DNA from 2 places in the Streptomyces spiramyceticus genome. Region 2 is predicted to be linked to the other one. Evidence: riboswitches for the same ligand, from Rfam matches in the RefSeq annotation. Region 2 holds a riboswitch; the other holds the start of a gene.
What was found. A riboswitch is a leader RNA that binds a small molecule or an ion and turns the genes downstream of it on or off. The one in region 2 is predicted to bind glycine.

Region 1 (11,963 bases), 4.4 Mb from region 2:
CTGGGGGCTGGGGCCGTCAGTAGGCGCGGGGAGCGGGGTAGCCGTAGCCGGACGCGGTGGAGGAGGGGGCGGCGGGTGCGTGCGCCTCGCGGTCGTAGAACGGGCGGGCGTTGGCACGCAGCCACATCGAGACCGGGTCGTACTCGTCGGACATCGCGACGGTGGAGACGGGCAGGCCGTCGGGAACCACACCGATCGACTGCTGCATCATCGTGCGCACCGCGTCCACCGACTGCTGGCTCGTGTCGTAGAGGTCGAGTCCGACGGCCAGATAGGGCGCCCCCAGCGCAGGCTGCACCCAAGCGCGGCGCAGCGAGCGGACTGCGGGCGTACGGTGGGCGTTCTGCGTGAGCAGGGCGTAGAACTGGGGGATCTCGATGGCCGGTTCGGACAGCCGCAGCGGCCCGGCGGGCATCCGGTCGAGCCCGCTCGCGATGCGCCGCAGGTCGAGCCACGGGATGCCGACGCCGCCGCCGGGGGCGTGCGGGTTGAGCCAGATGCCCCAGCGGTCGGGGAAGAGTGCGCGCGCGATGTCGCGGCCGGAAATCACTTCGTACGCCCGGCTCCAGCCGCTCGCGGCGAGCTCCTGGGCGGACGTGACGCACGGGGCGTAACCGAGGCCGTCGATCTCCATGTTTCCGTACTGCGCGTCGGGCGAGCCCGCCTGGCCGTGCCAGAGGAGCATCCAGACCTGGCCGCCCGCCGGGTCGGCGAGGGCGCGCAGCAGCGCCTCATAGGCGTCGTACCGCCCGGGTGTCACCTGGCGCAGCATGTGCTCGACCTGCCCGGCCGCCGCAGTGCCTGACGCGCTCACCCTGGTCCCGCCCCTCTTCGATCCACCGTGTCACCAACCGCCCCCGTATGGCGAGGTCATCAAACCAGCTTAAGCGGCAGCACTGACACAGACTTGACGCTTGCCGCAGATGCCCTGGCAGTCCGCAGCAGCCCGCAGCAGTCCGCAGGAGTCCTCGGGTGTCAGGCGCGGGTGTAGAAGGGCCGCACCCTTTCCAGCATCCAGTCGGCGACAGGGTCCTTGGCGACGTCCAGCAGAAGCAGGTTGACCGGCCAGGGCACCTGGACCCGGCCGAGCGCCCGGCCGAGGGCGTCCATCGGGGCACTGCCGTCGGCGGCCTCCCAGGACGACAGCTGTACGCCGACGAAGAGCGTCGGGGACTCGCCCTCAATGCTCGCGAGCACCCTGCGGGCGGTGACCACCACCCGGCTTTCCTCGAACTCCCCCGCGGCGGCGGCGAGGAAGTCGACCGGCTCCTCCTGCCAGTCCGGCTCGAAGAGCCGCACCCGGGCGCCGCCGGCCGGTCCGTCCAGCGGCGTACGGCCGGCCCGGCACAGCTCGGCGACGGCGGCCGGCGGCAGCGGCACGCCGACCGCACCGTCGGGGTTCACGGCGATGCCCAGCTGCGGGGGCAGGCCGCGGGCGAACTCGCGGGCGGGGGCGACGGCGAAGGACATGTGGGGTCCGGCGCACTGGCGGAGCTGCTGCTCGGAGCTGAAGACGGGGACGTACGCCGCGCCCTGGATCTCCAGGGTCGGCAGATCCAGGTCCGGCGAGTCTGGGCCGCCGCCGGACGGCAGCGGCACCCATACCTGGCTGCGGCCGAGCACCTCGACTATGCGGGCACCCGCGGCGGGGTTGCCCAAGGAGGCGGCCAGGACCTCTTCGAGTTCATTGCCCGGCCAGCCGCCGCCGCCGTGCGGATGGGCGGGTGCCGGAAAGTCTGGGTAATCCACGGGTACGACCTTAACGCCGGTGCGTGGCCGTGCCCTGTGGGGCTCTTCCCTACCGCTTCGGCGGGAAGTCGATCACCGTCAGTGCCCCCGCCGCATCCCGGTCCAGCAGCACCGCCGACGCACACCCCGCCGGCACCCTGCCCCGCTCCGCGTCCCGTACGAGCCGGGCCACCGCCCGCCGGTGCCGTGCGAAGGCGTAGCCGGAGACGCCTCGGCCACGTTCCTCCTGCCCCGCCCGTGCCACCTCCGGCGTCACGTCGAGCAGCACCAGGTGCAGGGCGACGCCCCTGCGGCGGGCGTCGCGCGCCAGCCAGCGGCGTACCCAGGCGAGCGTGCCGCAGTCGTGGACCACGACGCTGTCGCCGGAGCGCAGCGCGCGCCGCAGTCCGGCGTAGTGGGCCGCCCGGACAAGGGGGCGGTAGAGGGCGTACGGCAGCAGCCTCGGCATCCGCGCCGCCCACCGCTCCCGTACGTCCTGCGAATCAATGCGGCGCGCGGCACTGGCCGTACGCCGGATCAGCGTGCTCTTGCCACTGCCGGGCAGGCCGGAGACGACCACCACGTCCCCCGCCGAGAAGCCCAGAACGCGCGGGCTGCGGCCCGCGCGCAGGCGCAGGTCGCGGACGGTCGGCGCGGGCCGGCGCGTGGCCTGCCTCGCCGGTACGCCGTGCTGTGCGGGCACCGCGCCGTGCACGGTCCCTGCCGTGGCCGCGTACGCGCCAGGCTGCTGCAACGTCATCGTCCTCCCCCAGTCGGGTGTCATCCACCCTTGCCCAAGAAGTGTAAAGAAAAGGTAATGAGCCACAAGCGATTTGCGGGGTGCAGCCCGAGCGTCCCGCTCCCGGACGATGCGTGCAATGATGTGCGCGCCAACTGCATACCGGCCGCTTGAATCCGCGCGGGAGAGTCCGAAGCACCCAGTTGTACTCCAGCAGTACGCAGTGCCCAGGACGCCGAAGGAGCAAGTTCCTCCCTTGAATCTCTCAGGCCCCGTACCGCGCGGGCGAGGCAGATCTGAAAAGCGAGTCGCCGTCGTGCGGCTCCACCCAAGGTGCAAGCCGGGGCTCTTTGCGAGCTCTCGGTGAACCTCTCAGGTTCCGATGACAGATGGGGAGGATTGTCCTCGCCTGTCATGCCCTGGGAGCCCCGCACATGAGCAATGTCCCCCGTCACACCGCCCTCGATGCGCTGCATCGCTCACTGGGCGCGTCCATGACCGACTTCGCGGGCTGGGACATGCCGCTCCGGTACGGCAGTGAGCGCGACGAACACAACGCCGTACGGACCCGCGCCGGCCTCTTCGATCTCTCCCACATGGGCGAGATCACCGTCACCGGTCCGCAGGCCGTCGACCTTCTGAATTACGCACTCGTCGGCAACATCGGCACCATCGGCCCCGGCCGCGCCCGCTACACCATGATCTGCCAGGAGGACGGCGGGATCCTCGACGACCTGATCGTCTACCGCCTGGCCGAAACCGAGTACATGGTTGTCGCCAACGCCGGGAACGCGCAGATCGTCCTCGACGCCATCACCGAGCGCGCTGCCGCTCAAGGCGGATTCGAGGCCGAGGTACGGGACGACCGTGACGCGTACGCCCTGATCGCCGTCCAGGGCCCCGAGTCCCCCGGCATCCTGAAGTCCATCACCGACGCCGACCTGGACGGGCTGAAGTACTACGCCGGCCTGCCCGGCACCGTCGCGGGCGTCCCCGCCCTCATCGCCCGTACCGGTTACACCGGCGAGGACGGCTTCGAGCTCTTCGTGGCTCCGGCCGACGCCGAGAAACTGTGGCAGGCACTGACCGAGGCGGGCAAGGACGTCGGCCTCGTCCCCGCCGGGCTCTCCTGCCGCGACACCCTGCGCCTGGAAGCGGGCATGCCGCTGTACGGGCACGAGCTGACCACCGCGCTCACCCCCTTCGACGCGGGCCTGGGCAGGGTCGTCAAGTTCGAGAAGGAAGGCGACTTCGTCGGCCGCGCCGCCCTGGAGGCCGCCGCCGAGCGCGCCGAGACCGCGCCGCCGCGCAAGCTGGTCGGCCTGATCGCCGAGGGCCGTCGCGTCCCGCGCGCCGGTTTCTCGGTCGTGGCCGACGGCAAGGTCATCGGCGAGGTCACCTCCGGCGCCCCGTCCCCGACGCTGGGCAAGCCGATCGCCATGGCATACGTCGACGCCGCGCACGCGGCGCCCGGCACCTCCGGTGTCGGCATCGACATTCGCGGTACGCATGAGCCGTACGAGGTCGTCGCGCTGCCGTTCTACAAGCGCCAGAAGTGACCCCACGCACAACCTGCCCGTTCACCAGCACTCCCCCGCGTACAGGAGAATTCAGGTCATGAGCAACCCCCAGCAGCTGCGTTACAGCAAGGAGCACGAGTGGCTGTCGACCGCCGAGGACGGCGTCGCGACGGTCGGCATCACGGAGTTCGCGGCCAACGCGCTCGGTGACGTCGTCTACGCCCAGCTCCCGGAGGTCGGCGACACGGTGACCGCGGGCGAGACCTGCGGCGAACTGGAGTCGACCAAGTCGGTCAGCGACCTGTACTCGCCCGTCTCCGGCGAGGTCGTCGAGTCCAACCAGGACGTCGTGGACGACCCGTCGCTGGTGAACTCCGCCCCGTTCGAGGGCGGCTGGCTGTTCAAGGTACGCGTCGCGGAGGAGCCGGCCGACCTGCTCTCCTCCGACGAGTACATCGCCCTCACCTCCGGCAACTGAGACCTCGATCGGGACCGTGATGACGCTTCTCAACACTCCCCTGCATGAGCTCGACCCGGACGTCGCCGCCGCCGTCGACGCCGAGCTGCACCGCCAGCAGTCCACCCTCGAAATGATCGCCTCGGAGAACTTCGCTCCGGTCGCCGTCATGGAGGCCCAGGGCTCCGTCCTTACCAACAAGTACGCCGAGGGCTACCCGGGCCGCCGTTACTACGGCGGCTGCGAGCACGTCGATGTCGTCGAGCAGATCGCCATCGACCGCATCAAGGCGCTCTTCGGCGCCGAGCACGCGAACGTACAGCCGCACTCGGGCGCCCAGGCCAACGCGGCCGCGATGTTCGCGCTGATCAAGCCCGGCGACACGATCATGGGTCTGAACCTCGCCCACGGCGGGCACCTGACCCACGGCATGAAGATCAACTTCTCCGGCAAGCTCTACAACGTGGTCGCGTACCACGTCGACGACACCACCGGCGAGGTCGACATGGCCGAGGTCGAGCGCCTCGCCAAGGAGTCGAAGCCGAAGCTGATCGTGGCCGGCTGGTCGGCGTACCCGCGTCAGCTGGACTTCGCCGCCTTCCGCCGCATCGCGGACGAGGTCGGCGCGTACCTCATGGTCGACATGGCACACTTCGCCGGTCTGGTCGCCGCGGGCCTGCACCCCAACCCGGTGCCGCACGCCCACGTCGTCACGACCACCACGCACAAGACCCTCGGCGGTCCGCGCGGCGGTGTGATCCTGTCCACGCAGGAGCTCGCCAAGAAGATCAACTCGGCGGTCTTCCCCGGTCAGCAGGGCGGCCCGCTGGAGCACGTCATCGCCGCGAAGGCCGTCTCCTTCAAGGTGGCGGCGTCGGAGGAGTTCAAGGAGCGCCAGCAGCGCACCCTGGACGGCGCCCGCATTCTGGCCGAGCGCCTGGTGCAGCCCGACGTCACCGAGCACGGCGTGTCCGTCCTCACCGGCGGCACGGACGTCCACCTGGTCCTCGTCGACCTGCGGAACTCCGAGCTCGACGGCCAGCAGGCCGAGGACCGTCTCCACGGGCTCGGCATCACGGTCAACCGCAACGCCATCCCGAACGACCCCCGGCCTCCGATGGTCACCTCGGGTCTGCGGATCGGTACGCCGGCCCTTGCCACCCGCGGTTTCCAGGCCGAGGACTTCACCGAGGTCGCGGACATCATCGCCGAGGCCCTGAAGCCGTCGTACGACGCCGACGCCCTGGCGGCCCGCGTCACGGCGCTCGCCGACAAGCACCCGCTTTACCCTGGTCTGAAGTAGTTCCGTACGCAACAGACTCAATATCGGGGCACCGCGCACACTGGACAGTGAGTGCGGTGCCCCGCACCTTGTGCACCGCCATTGATCATCTGCACCACCCCGGCAGACAGCGGCGTCTACCAACCCCTTAGGAGTACCCCCGTGGCCATCTCGGTCTTCGACCTGTTCTCGATCGGCATCGGCCCGTCCAGCTCCCATACGGTCGGCCCCATGCGCGCCGCCCGGCTGTTCGCCCGCCGGCTCAAGAACGACGGCCTGATCGCCCACACCGCCGCGATACGCGCAGAGCTCTTCGGCTCGCTCGGTGCGACCGGTCACGGCCACGGCACCCCGAAGGCCGTACTGCTCGGCCTGGAGGGGAACTCCCCGCGCACGGTCGACGTCGAGACCGCCGACGAGCAGGTCGAGCGCATCAAGGCGGACAAGCGCATCAATCTGCTGGGCGTGCACGAGATCGGCTTCGACTTCGACAAGGACCTGGTCCTGCACCGCCGCAAGGCCCTGCCGTACCACGCGAACGGCATGACCCTGTGGGCGTACGACGCCGAGGGCGCACCTCTGCTGGAGAAGACGTACTACTCGGTGGGCGGCGGCTTCGTCGTGGACGAGGACGCGGTCGGCGAGGACCGGATCAAGCTCGACGACACCATACTGAAGTACCCCTTCCGCACCGGCGACGAGCTGCTCCGCCTGGCCAAGGAGACCGGTCTGTCGATCTCCGCGCTGATGCTGGAGAACGAGAAGGCCTGGCGTACCGAGACCGAGATCCGCGAGGGGCTCCTGGAGATCTGGCGGGCCATGCAGGACTGCGTCGCGCGCGGCATGTCCCAGGAGGGCATCCTGCCGGGCGGCCTGAAGGTGCGCCGCCGGGCCGCGAACACCGCGCGCAAGCTGCGCTCCGAGGGTGACCCGCTGGCCCTCTCGATGGAGTGGATCACGCTCTACGCGATGGCGGTCAACGAGGAGAACGCCGCGGGCGGCCGCGTGGTCACAGCCCCGACGAACGGCGCCGCCGGCATCATCCCGGCGGTTCTGCACTACTACATGAACTTCGTGCCGGGCGCGGACGAGGAGGGCGTGGTCCGTTTCCTGCTCTCCGCGGGCGCGATCGGCATGCTCTTCAAGGAGAACGCCTCGATCTCCGGCGCCGAGGTCGGCTGCCAGGGCGAGGTCGGCTCCGCCTGTTCGATGGCGGCCGGCGCGCTGGCCGAGGTCCTCGGCGGCACCCCCGAGCAGGTCGAGAACGCGGCCGAGATCGGCATGGAGCACAACCTGGGCCTGACCTGCGACCCGGTCGGCGGCCTCGTGCAGATTCCGTGCATCGAGCGCAACGGCATGGCGGCGGTCAAGGCGGTCACGGCGGCGAAGATGGCGATGCGCGGCGACGGCAGCCACAAGGTGTCCCTCGACAAGGTCATCAAGACCATGAAGGAGACCGGCGCGGACATGTCGGTGAAGTACAAGGAGACCGCGCGCGGCGGTCTGGCGGTCAACATCATCGAGTGCTGAGACGCTCCTGCGAACCCGCCGCGATGCGGACCGTTCACGTCGAGATCCTGGTCAGCGCACCCGCCGGTCCTCCAGACATGATCAGTGCTCGTGTCCGTGGTCGTGGACGTCGACGCTGACGGCGGAGGGCGGCGGCGACTCTTCACCCAGCGTGGTCCGGGCCTCGGCGAGTACGTCCCCGGCCTTGAGCCGGGCCTCTTCGGCGGCCGACGCCAGCCAGCGGCCGGCGACGATTCCGCCTGCTATGCCGCCGACGAGCGCTTTGCGCGCGACCGGTTTCGCTTCGGGGCGGCGTTTGGAGGCCCATCGGATGATCAGGCCGCCCACCACTCCGGACACCGCGTAGTGGGCGAGACGTCCTGCTGCGGCACCGGCGAGAGCGACGGGATGCATGCGGAGTCTCCTTCCGTCTGGTGCCGTACGGGCTGGACGGACCCGTTTTCAAGTGTGCGCGCGCGTGGTGCGCGAGGCGAGTCAGGCTCCCCGGGCGGGTCAGAGCGCGAGGCGAGTCAGCCGGTGGGGGCGTCGCTCAGGCCGAGCCTCAAGTGCTCGACGTGGAACAGGGCCTGGTCGAGCAGTTCGGCGACGTGGTGGTCGTACAGGGCGTAGACGATCGAGCGGCCGCGCCGCTCTCCGGCGACCAGGCCGAGATTGCGGAGCAGGCGCAACTGGTGGGAGCAGGCGGACTGTTCCATGCCGACGGCTTCGGCCAGTTCGCCGGCCGCGCACGGGCCTTCCTGGAGGCGGGCGAGGATCCTCAGCCGCGAGGGGGTGGCGAGCGCCTGGAGGGTCGCGGCGACGTCGGATATGCCCACGGCGTCGAGGCGTTCGCGGGTGGTGGCGGTGCTCTTGTCGTCGACTCCGTGGCCCATGGCCGCCATCCTATCGACGAAGGATGAATACCTATTCATTCATTCCTGTATGGTGTCCGGCATGTCTTCCCTCCTCACCGAGCGGTCCGTCTCCGAACAGGCGGGCCGCGGCGACGCCGTGCCCGTGCGGCGGACGCGTGTGTTCGCACTGGCCGAGGCCCGCTGGGCCGCCGCCGCCCTCGGACTCTTCCTTCTCGCGCTGACGCTTCAGCTGTCCGGCATGTCCGCCTGGGCGTGGGGTGCGGTGTACGCCGCCGCATACGTCAGCGGCGGCTGGGAGCCGGCCTGGGCCGGGCTTCAGGCCCTGCGCGAAAAGACCCTCGACGTCGACCTGCTGATGATCGTCGCCGCCCTGGGCGCGGCTTCGATCGGCCAGGTGATGGACGGCGCGCTGCTGATCGTGATCTTCGCCGGTTCCGGCGCCCTGGAGGCGCTGGCCACCGCCCGTACGGCCGACTCCGTACGCGGGCTGCTCGACCTCGCGCCGGAGACCGCGACCCTGGTGCGCGGCGAGGGCGGCGACGCTGTCGAGGAGACGGTGCCCGCCGGCAGCCTCGTCGTGGGCGACACGATCCTCGTACGCCCCGGCGAACGCGTCGGCGCCGACGGCCGGGTGCTGGACGGCGCGAGCGAGGTCGACCAGGCCACCATCACCGGCGAGCCCCTGCCCGTACCGAAGGAGAGCGGCGACGAGGTCTTCGCCGGGACGCTCAACGGCACCGGCGCCCTGCGGGTACGGGTGGAGCGCGACGCGTCCGACTCGGTCATCGCCCGCATCGTCGCCATGGTCGAGGAAGCCTCCGAGACCAAGGCGCCGACCCAGCTGTTCATCGAGAAGGTCGAACAGCGCTACTCGGTGGGCATGGTCGCCGCCACACTCGCCGTCTTCGCCGTACCCCTTGCCTTCGGCTCCGGCATCACCGACAGCCTGCTGCGGGCCATGACCTTCATGATCGTGGCCTCGCCGTGCGCGATCGTCCTCGCCACCATGCCGCCGCTGCTGTCCGCCATGGCCAACGCGGGCCGCCACGGCGTACTCGTCAAGTCCGCCGTGGTCATGGACCGGCTCGGCCAGGTCGACACCGTCGCCCTGGACAAGACAGGCACCCTGACCCAGGGCACCCCCCACGTCGCCCACATCCGGGCGCTGCCCGCGTCCGGCCTCACCGAGGACGCGCTGCTCGCGCTCGCCGCATCCGCCGAGCACCCCAGCGAACACCCCCTCGCGCGCGCCGTCGTGGACGCCGCCCGTACCCGTGGCCTGCACCTCGCCGACGCACGGGACTTCGCGTCCGCGCCGGGCACCGGAGTCACCGCCACCGTCGGGGGCGCGCGTGTGGCGGTCGGCAGCCCCGCGCGGCTGCTGGAGGGGTACGACGGCCCGCAGGCCGTATCACCGGTCGCGCCGGTCGCACTGGTCGCACTGGTCGCCGAGCTGGAGGACGCCGGGCGCACCGCCGTGCTCGTCGTCAGCGACGGCGTACCCGTGGGCGTACTCGGCATCGCCGACCGGCTGCGCCCCGACGCCGCCGCCACGGTCCGTGCGCTCACCGAACTGACGGGCACCGCACCACTGCTGATCACCGGTGACAACGCGCGCGCCGCGGCGGCCCTGGCCGCCGAGGTGGGCATCACGGATGTACGCCCCGGGCTGCTTCCGCAGGACAAGGCCGCGGTCGTCCAAGAGCTGCAACGGGCCGGACGCAAGGTCCTGGTGGTCGGCGACGGTGTCAACGACGCGCCCGCCCTGGCCTCGGCCCATACCGGCATCGCCATGGGCCGCGCCGGTTCCGACCTCGCTCTGGAGACGGCCGACGCGGTGGTCGTACGCGACGAACTGGCCACCGTCCCGGCTGCGATCCGGCTCTCGCGCGACGCCCGCCGGCTCGTCGTACAGAACCTGGTCATCGCCTCGGTGTTCATCGCCGGTCTGGTGATCTGGGACCTGGCGGGTCACCTGCCTCTGCCGTTGGGTGTGGCGGGCCACGAGGGCTCCACCGTCATCGTCGGCCTCAACGGCCTGCGCCTGCTGCGCGAGACGGCGTGGCGTCGCGCGACGACGCGTACCGCGTGACGGGCGCCCGGACATGGGCGGGCGGCTCCGCCGCGCAGACGGCCGCCCGTGCACCGGCGGCCAGTTGCCGCCGGGAGGAGCCCCACAGGGCCGGGTGAGCGGTGACCCGTACGGTCAGGTCACGTGCGGAGGCCACCCGGCGCAGCGAGGTGGTGAAGTCCTCGTCACCGAGGAAGGCGGCGACGGTACTGGGGGCGCCGCTTTGGTAGTAGCCGACCGTGACCGGCCGTACGGGCGCCCCAGCGTCGGCCGCGGCCTGGAAAGTGGCCCGCCTGAACCGGCCGCCGGGCGCCGAGCACCAGGTCGTCGCCTGAGGAAAAACGAGAACGGAGCGGCCCGAGCGCAAGGTGGCCGTCAAATCCGCTACGGCGTACGGGAGCTGTCGCATCCGCTCACGGTCGATGAAGGGCGCACCGACGCGCCGCGCCAGCGTGCCGATGACGGGCCACCGGGCCACTTCCCACTTGGCCAAGGGCAGGACCGGCTCCACCGCCAGCAGGGCCACGACGTCGAGCCAGGAGATGTGGTTGGCGGCGACCAGGGTGCCGGAGCCGTTCACACTCAGCGGCCCGGCCCCGACCCCTGCCCCTGCCCCTTCCCTCGTCCCCGTCCCCGTCCCCGTTTCCAGCCGTACGCCCAGCCCGTCGAGCATCCCCCGTGCCTGGGCACGCAGTTCCCGGGGCTCGGCGATCCGCCGCCCCTTCGACACGCCGCGCGCGATCACGTACGTCAGCGCGGCGCACCGGCGCGCGGCTTCGGCCGGCGAAACCGGCGACAGCGCATGCGTGGCGCAGACGGGCGTACACCCCTCGTCCACGGCCCAGGGGTTCACCGGGCCCCTCCGGGCTTCTCCCCCGGCGTCTCCCCGAGAAAGTAGCGGCGGTAGCGGTCGCCGAGCCGGTCCATGTCCAGGAGTACGAAGAAGTCGGCGACGTCGAATTCCGGGTCGTGGGTGGGCGCACCGCACATCCACGCGCCGAGCCGGAGGTAGCCGCGCAGCAGCGGAGGCAGGTCGGCGTAACTGGGGCGTTCCGCCGTCAGCTCGGCGGGCATCCAGGGCCTGCGCGGGTGCACCCGCAGCTCGGGCGGCGATGCGTGCTTGGACGTACCGAGGAGCCAGGCACTGGAGGCCGCCCTGCCGCCGTCGGACAGGGGTACGGAGGCGCAGCCGGCCAGGTAGCGGTGGCCGGAGAGCAGGACGTAGCGGGCGAGCGCGGACCACATGAGGTTGATCACCGCGCCCGAGCGGTGGTCCGGGTGTACGCAGGAACGCCCCGCCTCGATCATGGACGGCCGGAGCCCGTCGAGTGACCGCAGGTCGAATTCGCTGTCGGAGTAGGACTTTTCGGCCCGCCCCGGGGGGAGCAGCCGGTAGGTGCCGACCACGTCGCCGGTCGTGGTGTCGGTGACGATCAGGTGGTCCACGAGGTCGTCGTAGGCGTCGATGTCGTGACCGGGCAGGGGCGAGTCGAGGGTGGCGCCCATCTCCTCGCCGAAGACCAGGTGGCGGAGCCGCTGTGCGGCCCGTATCTGCTCCTGGGAGTCTGCGATGGAAGTGACGTACGAGCTGGTGGTGGCCGTAGACACGGCGGTGGTCGAGAGCATGGAAGGACCGTAGAAGCGGCTTGTTGAACGGCGCAGTGCACAAAGAGCAGCCGCATCCCTAACTTTCGATCATCATGATCATGTAATGTTGCGGTCGTCCTCAGCAGGGGACGCCAACCGGAGGAGGTGGGACCGATTACCGCTGTATCAGGTCGG
Region 2 (11,963 bases):
ACGGCCCCGCTAGGGTCTCGAATGCAGGTACGAAGATCGCGCGCGACAGGCCGGGGGACGAACGCCAACCGATGGCGCGGTCCCCTTTTCCTTGTTCGAGATTCGAGGAGGGGCACCACTTCCATGGGACGTCACAGCTTGCCCGACGACGCCGCGACGGACGGAACCAGGTCCCGCCCACCCGTACACCGTCGCACGGTCGCCATCGCCACCATGCTCGTCCTGAGCGTGGCTGCGGGCACCGCGGTCGCGGTGCAGGGCGGCCTCCTGTCCTTCTCCGGCTCCTGCGCCGACTCGGCCGTACGGCTGAAGGTGGTCGCATCCCCCGATGCCGCCCCCGCCGTACGCGCGGCCGCCCAGTACGCCCGCGACGAGGAGGTCACCTCCGACGGGCGGTGCCTCGACGTGGCCGTCGTCGCCCGCGACGCGTACAAGGTCGCCGACGCCGTCACCGCCGGTACGGCCGAGCCCGACTACCAGGTGTGGATTCCGGATTCCGATCTGTGGGTCCAGCGCGCAGAGAGCTCCGGCGACGGATCACCCCTCACGTCGGTCGGCAATGTCGCCTCGTCGCCGGTCGCCCTGGCCATGGTTCCGTCGGCGGCCAAGTCGCTGGGCTGGCCGAGGAAGACGTACACCTGGGCCGAGATGTCGGCCGCCGCGACCGAGAAGGACACCTTGCGCCTCGGAGCGGCGGACCCCGCCCGCAGCGCCACCGGTCTCCTCGCGCTCACCAGCATCGGCCGGTCGGCGCACAAGAAGTCCCCGGAGGGCGATACGAAGGTCGCGGCCACCGCCAAACTGCTCTCGCAGCGCATATCGGACACCGACGCCCAGGTTCTCCAGACACTGGCCCAGGACGACTCCGGTACGGAGAAGGGCAACCCCCGCCGCAACCAGGCCGTACTCCTCTCGGAGCAGGCGGCCTTCGCGCACAACACCGCCGGCGGCAGCCCCGGCCTCGAACTCTTCTACCCGAAGGACGGAGCGCCGCAGCTCGACTACCCGTACACGCTGGTCAATGAGCCCGAGCTGTCCACCGACCAGAGCCGGGCGGCTCTGCGTTTCATGACCCTGCTGGGCGAGCCGGAGAGCCGCAAGTTCCTCGTCGACCGAGGCTTCCGTATGCCCGACAAGCCCGTGTCCGAAGGCGTTGTACGGGTGGCGGGCGGCCGCGCGCCCCAGCCGTACGCCCTGGCCACGACCGAGCCGCCGTCCCAGAAGGACATCGAGGAAACGCTCGGCATGTGGACCATCACCGTGCAGAGCGCCCGGCTGACGACGGTGGTCGACGCCTCGGGTTCGATGGCCACGGCCGTGCCCGGTCGCGGCAGCCAGTCGCGCATGGATGTCACCAAGGCATCACTGCTCCAGGCCCTCTCCCAGTTCACGCCCGAGGACGAGATCGGTCTGTGGGACTTCGCCACGAACCTCGACGGTGACCGCGACTACCGCAAGAAGGTTCCGACCACCCGGCTCGGCGACCCCGCGTCCGGCGGCGGCACTCACCGCGACAAGATCTCGGCGGCCTTCTCCGCGCTGGCCCCTGTGCCGGGCGGTGCGACGGGCCTGTACGACACCACTCTGGCCGCGTACAAGGACGCCAAGGCCAACTACGCGAGCGGCAAGTTCAACGCCGTCGTCATCCTCACCGACGGCTCGAACCAGGACGCGGTCAGCATCTCGCGCAGCGCCCTGATCGCCGAACTGAAGCGGATCGCGGACCCGCAGCGGCCGGTCCCACTGATCGCCATCGCGGTGGGCCCCGACGCCGACAGGGAGGAGATCGAACAGATCGCCACCGTGACGGGCGGTGGCGGTTACCAGGTCAGTGACCCGGCCGAGATCCACGCCGTAATCCTCAAGGCGATCATGGAGGCGGGCCAGGGCGGCTGAGCGCCGCGTCCGCCGCGATCACCCCGATCCGCCGCCATCACCCGGCTTCTCACCCGGGAGCCGGGAACCCCACCGGCCAGGTGTGCACCGGCTCGCCCTCGTGCATCAGCTCGCTGTAGCGGCGGGTGGTGGCCGCCAGCGCCGCCTCGCGCTCCAGACCGGCGTCCAGGGCCCTGTGGTACGTGTCCACCTGCCAGGACGCCCCGTTGACGCGCCGCCTGCACCGCTGCTCGATGACCCCGAGGTAGAGGTCGCGGTCCGCGGGCTCGATACCCCAGGCGTCGAGCCCCGCCGCGGCCAGCGGGAGCAGTTCGTCCCGTACGAGCTTCACAGCCGGCACCCGCGTCGTGCCGCTCCCCCGGCCCGGCTTCGGCCAGACGATCTCGGCGTCGATGCCGTCGCGGCAGGCGGCGTCGAAGTTCGCGGCCGCGACCTCGAAGGGCAGCCGCGTCCACACGGGACGCGCGTCCTCGGCGAGGGCCCGGACCAGGCCGTAGTAGAAGGCGGCGTTGGCGACCACATCCGTCACCGTGGGCCCCGCCGGCAGCACCCTGTTCTCGACGCGCAGATGCGGTACGCCGTCGGCCAGCCCGTAAACGGGCCGATTCCAGCGGTAGACCGTACCGTTGTGCAGAACGAGTTCCTGCAGACGCGGTACCCCGCCGTCGTCGAGCACGAGCAGTGGGTCTTCCTCGTCGCATATCGGCAGGAGGGCGGGGAAGTAGCGCAGGTTTTCCTCGAAGAGTTCGTACGCCGAACCGACCCACCTTTCGCCGAACCACGTCCTGGGCCGCACGCCTTGGGCCTGCAGCTCGGGCGGCCGGGTGTCGGTGGCCTGCTGGAACAGCGGCGGCCTCGACTCGCGCCACAGCTCACGGCCGAAGAGGAACGGCGAGTTGGCGCCCACAGCGATCTGCGCGGCGGCAACCGCCTGCGCCGCATTCCATACGTCCGCGAACCGGGCCGGTGTGACCTGGAGGTGCAACTGCACGGAGGTACAGGCCGCTTCGGGCGCGATGGAGGCAAAGGAGCAGGTCAGCCGCTCCACCCCGTCGATGTCGAGCATGAAGTCCTCGCCGCGCGCCGCGACGATCTGATCGTTGAGCAGCTGGTAGCGGTCGACGTCGGAGAGGTTCGCCGAGACCAGGTCGTGGCGGCCGAGCGTCGGCAGAATTCCGATCATCACGATGCCCGCGTCGACCTCGTTGGCTTTTCTGTGGGCATATGCGAGGCCGGTACGCAGTTCCTCGGCGAGCTGGTCGAGAACGCGGCCTCCCAACCGGTGCGGAACAATATTTACTTCCAGATTGAACATACCGAGTTCGGTCTGGAAATCACGGCTGGCGATCCGCTCAAGGACCTCCGCGTTCATCATCTTCGGCGTACCGTCGGGCCCGGCGAGATTGAGCTCGATCTCCAGCCCCATGAGGTTCTTGGGACGGTCGAATCGCTTCTCCTCCAGCAGCCGCCCCAGACCCTCCAGACACTGCTGGAGTTTCCTGCGGTACCTCTGCCGATCCGACAGATCGAAGCCGCCCGCCACGACCTTCTCCCCCATCGAAGCGTCCCTCCTCGAGTGGGCGGCCCACAGCATCGGGCTCTCATGTCACGGTCGATGATGCCCAGACGGGCTGATCAATAACGCCCCGCAGTCACCGAGTACCGGGTACGCTCGATGCGGTGTCCCGGCGGCACATTCACTCGGCATGAAGCAAAAAGCAGTTTCCACCGGTGGCTGCTCGTGAAAAATGCCGATGAGTTTCGGCCTACCGCTGCCGCTCGGACTTTCGAGGCCACGGGCCTGCGCTCCCGGAGAATTGGGAGATTCTCCGCAGGATAAGAGCCGAATACCGCCTTGCCCGCAATGCGCACGTCGGCTAGCAGAAACACCGTGTGAACACGTATCGTATAAACTCCGTGAACGAGGCAGAGAGTTGGCGCCCGGCCATCGCCCCAAGGCCCCCCTCTGGCCCCGCACGCAGACAGCGCCGTCCGCACTGCCCACGCTCCAACGTGTCTCCCAAGTGAGAGGCGACCCACCATGCCGCTGCATGTCCCCCCGGCCCCCGCGCCCGCCCTGCGCAGCGTCCTCGCGGCACTCGGTTCCCCCACCGCCGTCCGCGAGGCCCGTCCCCCGGCCCTCCGCGCGGCACAGGGACCGCTCAGCCCCGAACTCCCGCTCCCTGTGCACGTACTGGACCGGATCATCCCGTCCGGCCGCCCGCCACGCACCCGGCTGACCGGCTGGCGATTCCTGATCCGCAACGGCGACCGCACCGTGGCCGCGGCGGACACCATGCTCACACCCGACGGCTGGGCCTTCGCGCACTTCTGCGAAGGCCCTTACATCGCATCCAGCGAGCGCGCGCTGCATCAGGCGGAGACAATGACGACGACGACCCGGTACCAGCCGCGCCTGCTGTCCGTACCGGAGCTGTACATGCTCACGCTGTGGCTGCACGAGGAACCGAACCCCGAGGCCGACGCCGCCGACGGCATGCCCCTTCCGACGGACCTCCTGGTGCCGCTGGCCCCTGCACCCCCCGGCATCGCATCCCATCGCCCACACCGCGCCGCCGACCTGCTGCCCGTACTGACGCACCGACTCACGCCCTCTCCCCCTCCTGCCGTCCCGGCCACCCCGCTCCTCGGCCAGCCCGCCTGACAACTCGGCCCAACAGCGCCCCACGGTGCGCTTTCCGCCCCCTGTGCCCCGTGCCCGCTCCGGTCACGGGGCACAGTGACGCCGGCGCCACCCCCCATCCGGACTAGTCCGTACCGGCCACTCCGAACCACCCGAAGAGAGACCCCAGTTGACGTGAACCGTCCGCACGAGTGATGCGTCATTAATCAGTAAGGAGAGCTGCCGCGAAATCCCTGCGGATTGACGCCCGTGGGGCAACACTGGGACCGGACCGATTGATACGGGGGGCGGCCATGAACACCGCATCGAGCCGCAGGACACTCACTACAACGCAGCGAAAGAACCCTTCCATGTGCCAGCACCAGCCAGCCTGCCCGACCGCCGAGTCAGCCGATCGGGAAGCCGCGATCCTCGTGGCACACCACCCGGAACAGGGCTGGAGCCTGCTGTGCAACGGCGTCCTCGTCTTCGAGGACACCGGAGAGCTTCTGCCGGACGGCCAGATCATTGCGCCGCACCGGCCGCTCGACGTGGTCAAGGCCGCGTAGCACAGCCGATACAACCGGATACGACGAGGGGCCGGCCCGGAGGAAGTCTCCGAACCGGCCCCGACGCATGTCCGCGCCTGTGTACGTTACGCCCGTCAGTTGTCGTACTCATCCATCGGCGGGCACGAGCAGACGAGGTTGCGGTCACCGAACGCACCGTCGATCCGGCGCACCGGCGGCCAGTACTTGTCCGCGGCCGACACTCCGGCCGGGAAGACCGCCTCCTGGCGGCTGTACGCGTGCTCCCACTCCCCGCCGAGCGCGGCCGCGGTGTGCGGCGCGTTGTGCAGCGGGTTGTCGTCCGCGGGCCACTCGCCCGAAGCGACCTTCTCGATCTCGCCGCGTATGGCGATCATGGTGTCGCAGAAGCGGTCGATCTCGCCCAGGTCTTCGCTCTCGGTCGGCTCGATCATCAGCGTCCCGGCCACCGGGAACGACATGGTCGGCGCGTGGAAGCCGTAGTCGATGAGGCGCTTGGCGATGTCGTCGACACTCACGCCCGTCGACTTCGACAGCGGCCGCAGATCGACGATGCACTCGTGCGCGACCAGCCCGTTGGGACCGGTGTAGAGCACGGGGTAGTGCGGCTCCAGGCGCTTGGCGATGTAGTTCGCCGCGAGCACGGCGACCTGCGTGGCCCGCTTGAGGCCCTCGGCGCCCATCAGACGGACGTACGCCCACGAGATCGGCAGAATGCCCGCCGAGCCCCACGGAGCGGCCGAGATCGGGCCCACGCCCGTCTCCGGGCCGGCCGACGGCTGGAGCGGGTGGTTCGGCAGGTACGGCGCGAGGTGGGCCCGCACACCGACGGGACCGACACCGGGGCCGCCGCCACCGTGCGGGATGCAGAAGGTCTTGTGCAGATTCAGGTGCGACACGTCGCCGCCGAACTTGCCGGGCTTGGCCAGCCCCACCAGCGCGTTGAGGTTGGCACCGTCGACGTACACCTGGCCGCCGGCCTCGTGCACCGTCGCGCAGATGTCGGCGACGTGCTCCTCGAACACCCCGTGCGTGGACGGGTAGGTGATCATCAGCACCGACAGCTCGTCGCGGTACTGCTCGATCTTGGCGTGCAGGTCCTCGACGTCGACCTCGCCGTCCTCGCGGGTCTTGACGACGACGACCTTCATGCCGGCCATGACGGCGCTCGCGGCGTTGGTGCCGTGCGCGGACGACGGGATCAGGCACACCGTGCGCTGGTCGTCGCCGTTGGCCCGGTGGTACGCCCGCACGGCCAGGAGGCCCGCCAGCTCGCCCTGCGAACCGGCGTTGGGCTGGATCGACACCGCGTCGTAGCCGGTGACCTCGGCCAGCCGCTCCTCCAGCTCACGGATGAGCGTCAGATAGCCCTGCACCTGCTCGACCGGCGCGAAGGGGTGGATCGCCCCGAACTCCGGCCAGGTGACCGGCTCCATCTCGGTGGTCGCGTTCAGCTTCATGGTGCAGGAGCCGAGCGGGATCATGCCGCGGTCGAGCGCGTAGTCACGGTCTGCCAGCTTCCGCAGGTAGCGCAGCATCGCGGTCTCGGAACGGTGCTGGTGGAAGACCGGGTGCGTCAGGTAGTCGTCCGTGCGGAGCAGCCCCTCGGGCAGCGCCTCGGCCGTGGCGGCGTCCAGCGCCTCCAGGTCGGCCTCTACGCCGAATGCGGACCAGACAGCGGCGATCTGGGCGCGGGCCGTCGTCTCGTCGCAGGCGACAGATACGGAGTCGGCGTCGACGAGGTGCAGGTTGACGCCGCCCTGCCGGGCCGCGGCGACGACATCGGCGGCCTTGCCGGGGACGCGCACGGTCAGGGTGTCGAAGTACGAGCCGTGCACGACCTCGACACCGCCGGCCCGCAGGCCCTCGGCGAGCAGCGTCGCGTACCGGTGCGTGCGGCGTGCGATGCCGCGCAGGCCGTCGGGGCCGTGGTAGACGGCGTACATCCCGGCCATGACCGCGAGCAGCACCTGAGCGGTGCAGATGTTGCTGGTGGCCTTTTCCCGGCGGATGTGCTGCTCACGGGTCTGCAGCGCCAGCCGGTAGGCCTTGTTGCCGTCGGCGTCGACGGAGACACCGACGAGCCGCCCCGGCAGGCTGCGCGCGAACTTCTCGCGTACGGCCATGAAGCCCGCGTGCGGACCGCCGAAGCCCATCGGCACACCGAAGCGCTGGGTCGTGCCGACGGCGATGTCGGCGCCGAGCTCGCCGGGCGAGGTCAGCAGCGTCAGGGCCAGCAGATCGGCGGCGACGGTGACGATCGCCCCGAGCTCGTGCGCCTGCTCGATGACGGGCTTGATGTCCCGTACGACGCCGGACGCGCCGGGGTACTGGAGCAGCACACCGAAGACGCCGCGCTCGGCGACCTCGGCGGGAATCCCGTCGGAGAGGTCGGCGACGACGACCGCGACACCGGTCGGCTCCGCGCGCGTCTGGATGACGGCGACGGTCTGCGGCAGCGTGTCGGAGTCGATCAGAAAGACGCCGTTCTTGACCTTGCCGACGCGGCGCGCGAGCGCCATGGCCTCGGCGGCGGCGGTGCCCTCGTCGAGCAGCGAGGCGCCCGAGGTCGGCAGGCCGGTCAGGTCGGCCACCATCGTCTGGAAGTTGAGCAGCGCCTCAAGGCGGCCCTGCGAGATCTCCGGCTGGTAAGGCGTGTACGCCGTGTACCAGGCCGGGCTCTCCATGACGTTGCGCAGGATCACCGGCGGCGTGAAGGTGCCGTAGTAGCCGAGCCCGATCATCGGGGCGAGTACCTGGTTCTGGTCCGCGAGCGTGCGCAGCTCGGCCAGCACCTCGGCCTCGGTGCGCGCGTCCGGCAGCCCGAGCGCCCCGGCGCTCTTGATGACGTCCGGCACCGCGGCCGCGGTCAGCTCGTCGAGCGAGCCGTAACCGACCTGGGCAAGCATCTTGGCCTGCGCCTCGGCGTCGGGCCCTATGTGGCGCTGCTCGAAGGGGATGCCACGCTCAAGCTGCGAGAGCGGAATGCGGTTTGCGGTCATCTGCGGAAGGCCTCCTGGTCTGACACGACCTGCGAGGGGCACCACGGCACGGGTGCCCGGACGGCCTCCCCCTCTGTCATCTCAACCTGAGAGCTTCACCGGAGGGCCATTGAAGGCACGCTCCGGCTTTCACCGTCGGTGAGGGAGGGTTCCGTTCCGGACTGTGCTCTCTACGAACACAAGCCCGACCGGCGCCCACCCTGCTTTCCAGAGTGACCTCAACCGTGCGGTACGGGGGCCTGAGAGATTCCGGGGAGGATTTGCTCCTTCGGCGCCTCCGATACGTTCACCGAAGGACTCTCCCGCACGGGGTCAGCAGCCATTGGCCAGCCTACCAGCGAGGCCCGTCACCCATCCCTCGAGTGGCCGGGGCCCCCGATGTGCACTTTCGTAGTGTGTACGGGGAGCAGCTGCGATCAGTTGGAGGGACCGTGCAGACCGACATCGATCCACGCAGCCTGATTGGCCGGAAGGCGTTCGACCGCAACGGCAACAAGATCGGAACAGTGGACGAGGTGTACCTCGACGACGCCACCGGGGTCCCCGAATGGGCAGCTGTACGCACCGGCCTGTTCAGCCGGGACGCCTTCGTCCCCCTGGAGCCCAGCGAGGTCGTGAACGACTCCCTCCGCGTCCCCTACGAGCGCTCGCTCATCAAGGACGCCCCCGACTTCGGCGTCGGCCGCCACCTCTCCCCGGCACAGGAGCTGCAGCTCTACCACCACTACGGGCTCGATATCTCGTTCCCCGCTCCCGACACGCCTGAGGCGTCTGACAAGGACTTCGGCAAGATCGCCGGCGACGACACCGCCTGATCCTCCCCATCCTCTGCGACGGGCACCAGCGGGAGCGGATCCGACGGCACGAGGTCCGGATCGTCGACCTTGAAGGTCCTCACCCGCCCCGGCGCCGACGTCGGCTCCTCGAACCGCACCGTCACCCGCCCCACTCCGCTGCCCTGCACCCACCCCGCGCCGTACTCGGCGTGCCGCACGTCCTGTCCGGCCAGCCACCGGCGCTCCGGCGGCGGCTCGGACGCGTGCGCCGCCCCGTCGCCACCCCCGACCGGCTCCGCCTCCCCCACCTGTCGCACAGCCACATCCCCAGTCCCAGTCCCAGCCCCGGCCTCCGCTTTTGCCTGCTCGCCCGCTGCCTGGGCGAAGAGGTCCTCCTGGGTGTAGTCCGCGAGACCCGTGACGCCCACCCCGAGGAGCCGCACCCCGCCTGTCGTGTCCACTGCCTCCAGCAGCCGCCCCGCCGCCTCGCGGACCACGCTCGGATCGTCGGTCGGCCCACGCAGGGTCTCCGAGCGCGTCAACGTCGAGAAGTCGTACCGCCGTACCTTCAGCACGACCGTCCTGCCGGAATGCCCGGACGCCCGCAACCGCTGGACACACCGGTCGGCCAGCCGGCCCACTTCGATCCTGATCCTGACCCGGTCGTGCAGGTCCACCTCGAAGGTGTCCTCGACCGACACCGATTTGGCGTCCCGCTCGGCGACCACCGGCCGGTCGTCGTGCCCGACCGCCATCTGGTACAGCGACGCGCCGTGGGACTTCCCCAGCAGCCGTACAAGCTCGTCCTCGCCCGCCTCCGCCAGATCGGCGACGGTCGTCATCCCGGCCCGCCGCAGGTGCTCCCCGGTCGCCGGACCGACCCCGGGCAACGTCCGGACCGGCAGCGGTCCCAGCAGCTCCCGCTCGGTTCCCGGCTCGATGAGCACAAGACCGTCGGGCTTGGCCTGCTCCGACGCGATCTTGGCAAGCATTTTGGAGCCCGCGAGCCCCACGGACGCGGTGAGCCCCGTGACCACTCTGATGTCCGCCCGCAGCCGCTCCCCGGCCTTCCGGGCCGACACCGAGTCGTCGGCCACCCCTCCCGCCTCCAGGTCCACGAAGGCCTCGTCCAGGCTCAGCGGTTCGACCAGCGGGGAAAGCCGGCCGAGCAGCTCCATGACCTGTTCACTGACGGACCTGTAGAGAGCGAAGCGCGGCATGAGATAGGCGGCGTTCGGACACAGCCGCCGGGCCTGCGCCACCGGCATCGCCGAATGCACCCCGAAGCGCCTGGCCTCGTACGAGGCGGTGGCCACGACACCGCGCGTCCCGATCCCGCCGACCACGACCGGCTTTCCGCGCAGGCTGGGCTTCGCCGCCTGCTCCGCGGCAGCGTAGAAGGCATCCATGTCCAGATGCAGGATGGTCGGCGTGGATCTCACACCATCGATGCTGCCGCACGGCACTGACAATCGACCGGCGGCAGCACGGAAGGCAGCGTCTCAGACAGCCTTGTTACGGCGCCGTGCGAGCTCGTCGGTGGGATTGTGCCTGATCAGGGTCTCGCCCGTGTCGACGCGCTCGCCGTGCAGCTGGGACAGAGCGCTCTCCACATCCCGCCACACCACGCCCACGGCGATCCCGAAAATGCCCTGTCCGCCCTGGAGGAGTTCGACGACCTCGTCCGGCGAGGAGCACTCGTAGACGGTCGCCCCGTCGCTCATGAGCGTCATCCGGTCGAGGTCCTGGAAGCCGCGGGCCCGTAGATGCTGGACGGCGGTGCGGATGTTCTGCAGCGCGACACCGGTGTCCAGGAAGCGCTTGACGATCTTGAGGACGACGACGTCCCTGAAGCTGTAGAGACGCTGCGTGCCCGAGCCGTACGCGGCCCGGACACTCGGCTCGACCAGCCCTGTACGCGCCCAGTAGTCGAGCTGCCGGTACGTGATTCCGGCCGCCGCACAGGCGGTGGGCCCCCGGTACCCGATGCTCTCAGTGCTCTCGGCCGCGGCCGTTTCATCCCTGGCCGAGGCCGCGCCCTGCCGCCCCACCCGGGGGTCGACTGAACCGCCGTGAAGCGGATACGGCCCGCCCGCCACCGTACCGTCGCCGCTGCTTCTCACGCCGACCTCCGTCCTTGACCTGCCTTGTCGACGGTAGGCAGTCACCCGGGGTGCGTCAACGATCGCCACACTCGGCACGCCGAGTGATAATCACCCTGAGAGTGGTTTCCCGTACCTCTCTCCGGGGAAAGGCTACTCGAATGTGCCGACGGTCCGTGGCGTGAAGCTCACTGACTGTTGGTCCCGAAGTCCTCGGGAGAGATCTGATCGAGGAACTCGCGGAACTTCTCCACCTCGTCCTCCTGCTCGTCCGGGATGGCGATCCCGGCATCGTCCAGCACCCCGTCACTGCCGTAGATCGGCGTTCCGGTGCGCAGGGCCAGCGCTATGGCATCCGAAGGCCTCGCGCTCACTTCGACACCACTGGCAAAGACCAGCTCGGCGTAGAACACCCCTTCCCGCAGGTCGGTGATGCGTACTTCGGTGAGCTCCTGGCCAACCGCCTCCAGCACGTCCTTGAAAAGATCATGCGTCAGCGGCCTGGCAGGGGCCATCCCCTGCTGGGCAAAGGCGATCGCGGTCGCCTCTCCCGGCCCAATCCAGATGGGGAGGTACCGATCGCCTCCTACTTCACGCAGGAGCACGATCGGCTGGTTGGAGGGCATTTCCACCCGGACACCTACGACGTCGAGCTCGTTCACACAGCAACCCTAGGACGTGCCCGGCAGGTTTGGGTAGTCGGGCTCCTCCACGCTCAGTGCAGCCGCACGCCGAGCGCACTCTGGACCAGCGCCGCATGAAGCCGTACTGACAGCTCGGCGAGCTCCTTGGCTGTCGCCTCGGCATGTGCCCTGGTCTGCGGATTCCGGTGACGGCGCAGCGGCGCGACAATCTGTTCGACCAGGCCGGCCTCGCGGTCCGCCGCGGCTTTCACCGCACGCAAATGCCGCGGCTCCAGACCGAACCGCCCCAGGTCCGCCACCAACTTGGCCACCGTGACGACCTCGGCGTCGTAATCGCCACCCGGCAGGGGCGTGATCAGCCCGTACGACTCC

Region 1: it holds a riboswitch for glycine, as region 2 does, so the genes downstream of both, gcvT (glycine cleavage system aminomethyltransferase GcvT) here and gcvP (aminomethyl-transferring glycine dehydrogenase) in region 2, are expected to answer to the same signal.

The regions. Positions count from the first base shown of each region.
Region 1 covers NZ_JARBAX010000001.1:4,761,476-4,773,438, reverse strand. Annotated here, with positions in the region: gene PXH83_RS21990 (enhanced serine sensitivity protein SseB C-terminal domain-containing protein) at 17-814, opposite strand; gene PXH83_RS21985 (enhanced serine sensitivity protein SseB) at 976-1,749, opposite strand; gene PXH83_RS21980 (AAA family ATPase) at 1,799-2,488, opposite strand; glycine riboswitch at 2,639-2,757, shown strand; glycine riboswitch at 2,758-2,866, shown strand; gene gcvT (glycine cleavage system aminomethyltransferase GcvT) at 2,902-4,026, shown strand; gene gcvH (glycine cleavage system protein GcvH) at 4,085-4,465, shown strand; gene glyA (serine hydroxymethyltransferase) at 4,485-5,747, shown strand; gene PXH83_RS21960 (L-serine ammonia-lyase) at 5,889-7,256, shown strand; gene PXH83_RS21955 (DUF1490 family protein) at 7,338-7,649, opposite strand; gene PXH83_RS21950 (ArsR/SmtB family transcription factor) at 7,766-8,128, opposite strand; gene PXH83_RS21945 (heavy metal translocating P-type ATPase) at 8,190-10,202, shown strand; gene PXH83_RS21940 (lysophospholipid acyltransferase family protein) at 10,141-11,034, opposite strand; gene PXH83_RS21935 (GNAT family N-acetyltransferase) at 11,031-11,807, opposite strand.
Region 2 covers NZ_JARBAX010000001.1:359,588-371,550, forward strand. Annotated here, with positions in the region: gene PXH83_RS01525 (substrate-binding domain-containing protein) at 124-1,896, shown strand; gene PXH83_RS01530 (glutamate-cysteine ligase family protein) at 1,946-3,454, opposite strand; gene PXH83_RS01535 (hypothetical protein) at 3,938-4,561, shown strand; gene PXH83_RS01540 (DUF5999 family protein) at 4,891-5,088, shown strand; gene gcvP (aminomethyl-transferring glycine dehydrogenase) at 5,184-8,069, opposite strand; glycine riboswitch at 8,136-8,285, opposite strand; glycine riboswitch at 8,287-8,384, opposite strand; gene PXH83_RS01550 (PRC-barrel domain-containing protein) at 8,501-8,884, shown strand; gene PXH83_RS01555 (DNA polymerase IV) at 8,794-10,287, opposite strand; gene PXH83_RS01560 (MerR family transcriptional regulator) at 10,348-10,968, opposite strand; gene PXH83_RS01565 (bifunctional nuclease family protein) at 11,136-11,609, opposite strand; gene ftsR (transcriptional regulator FtsR) at 11,663-11,963, opposite strand, start outside.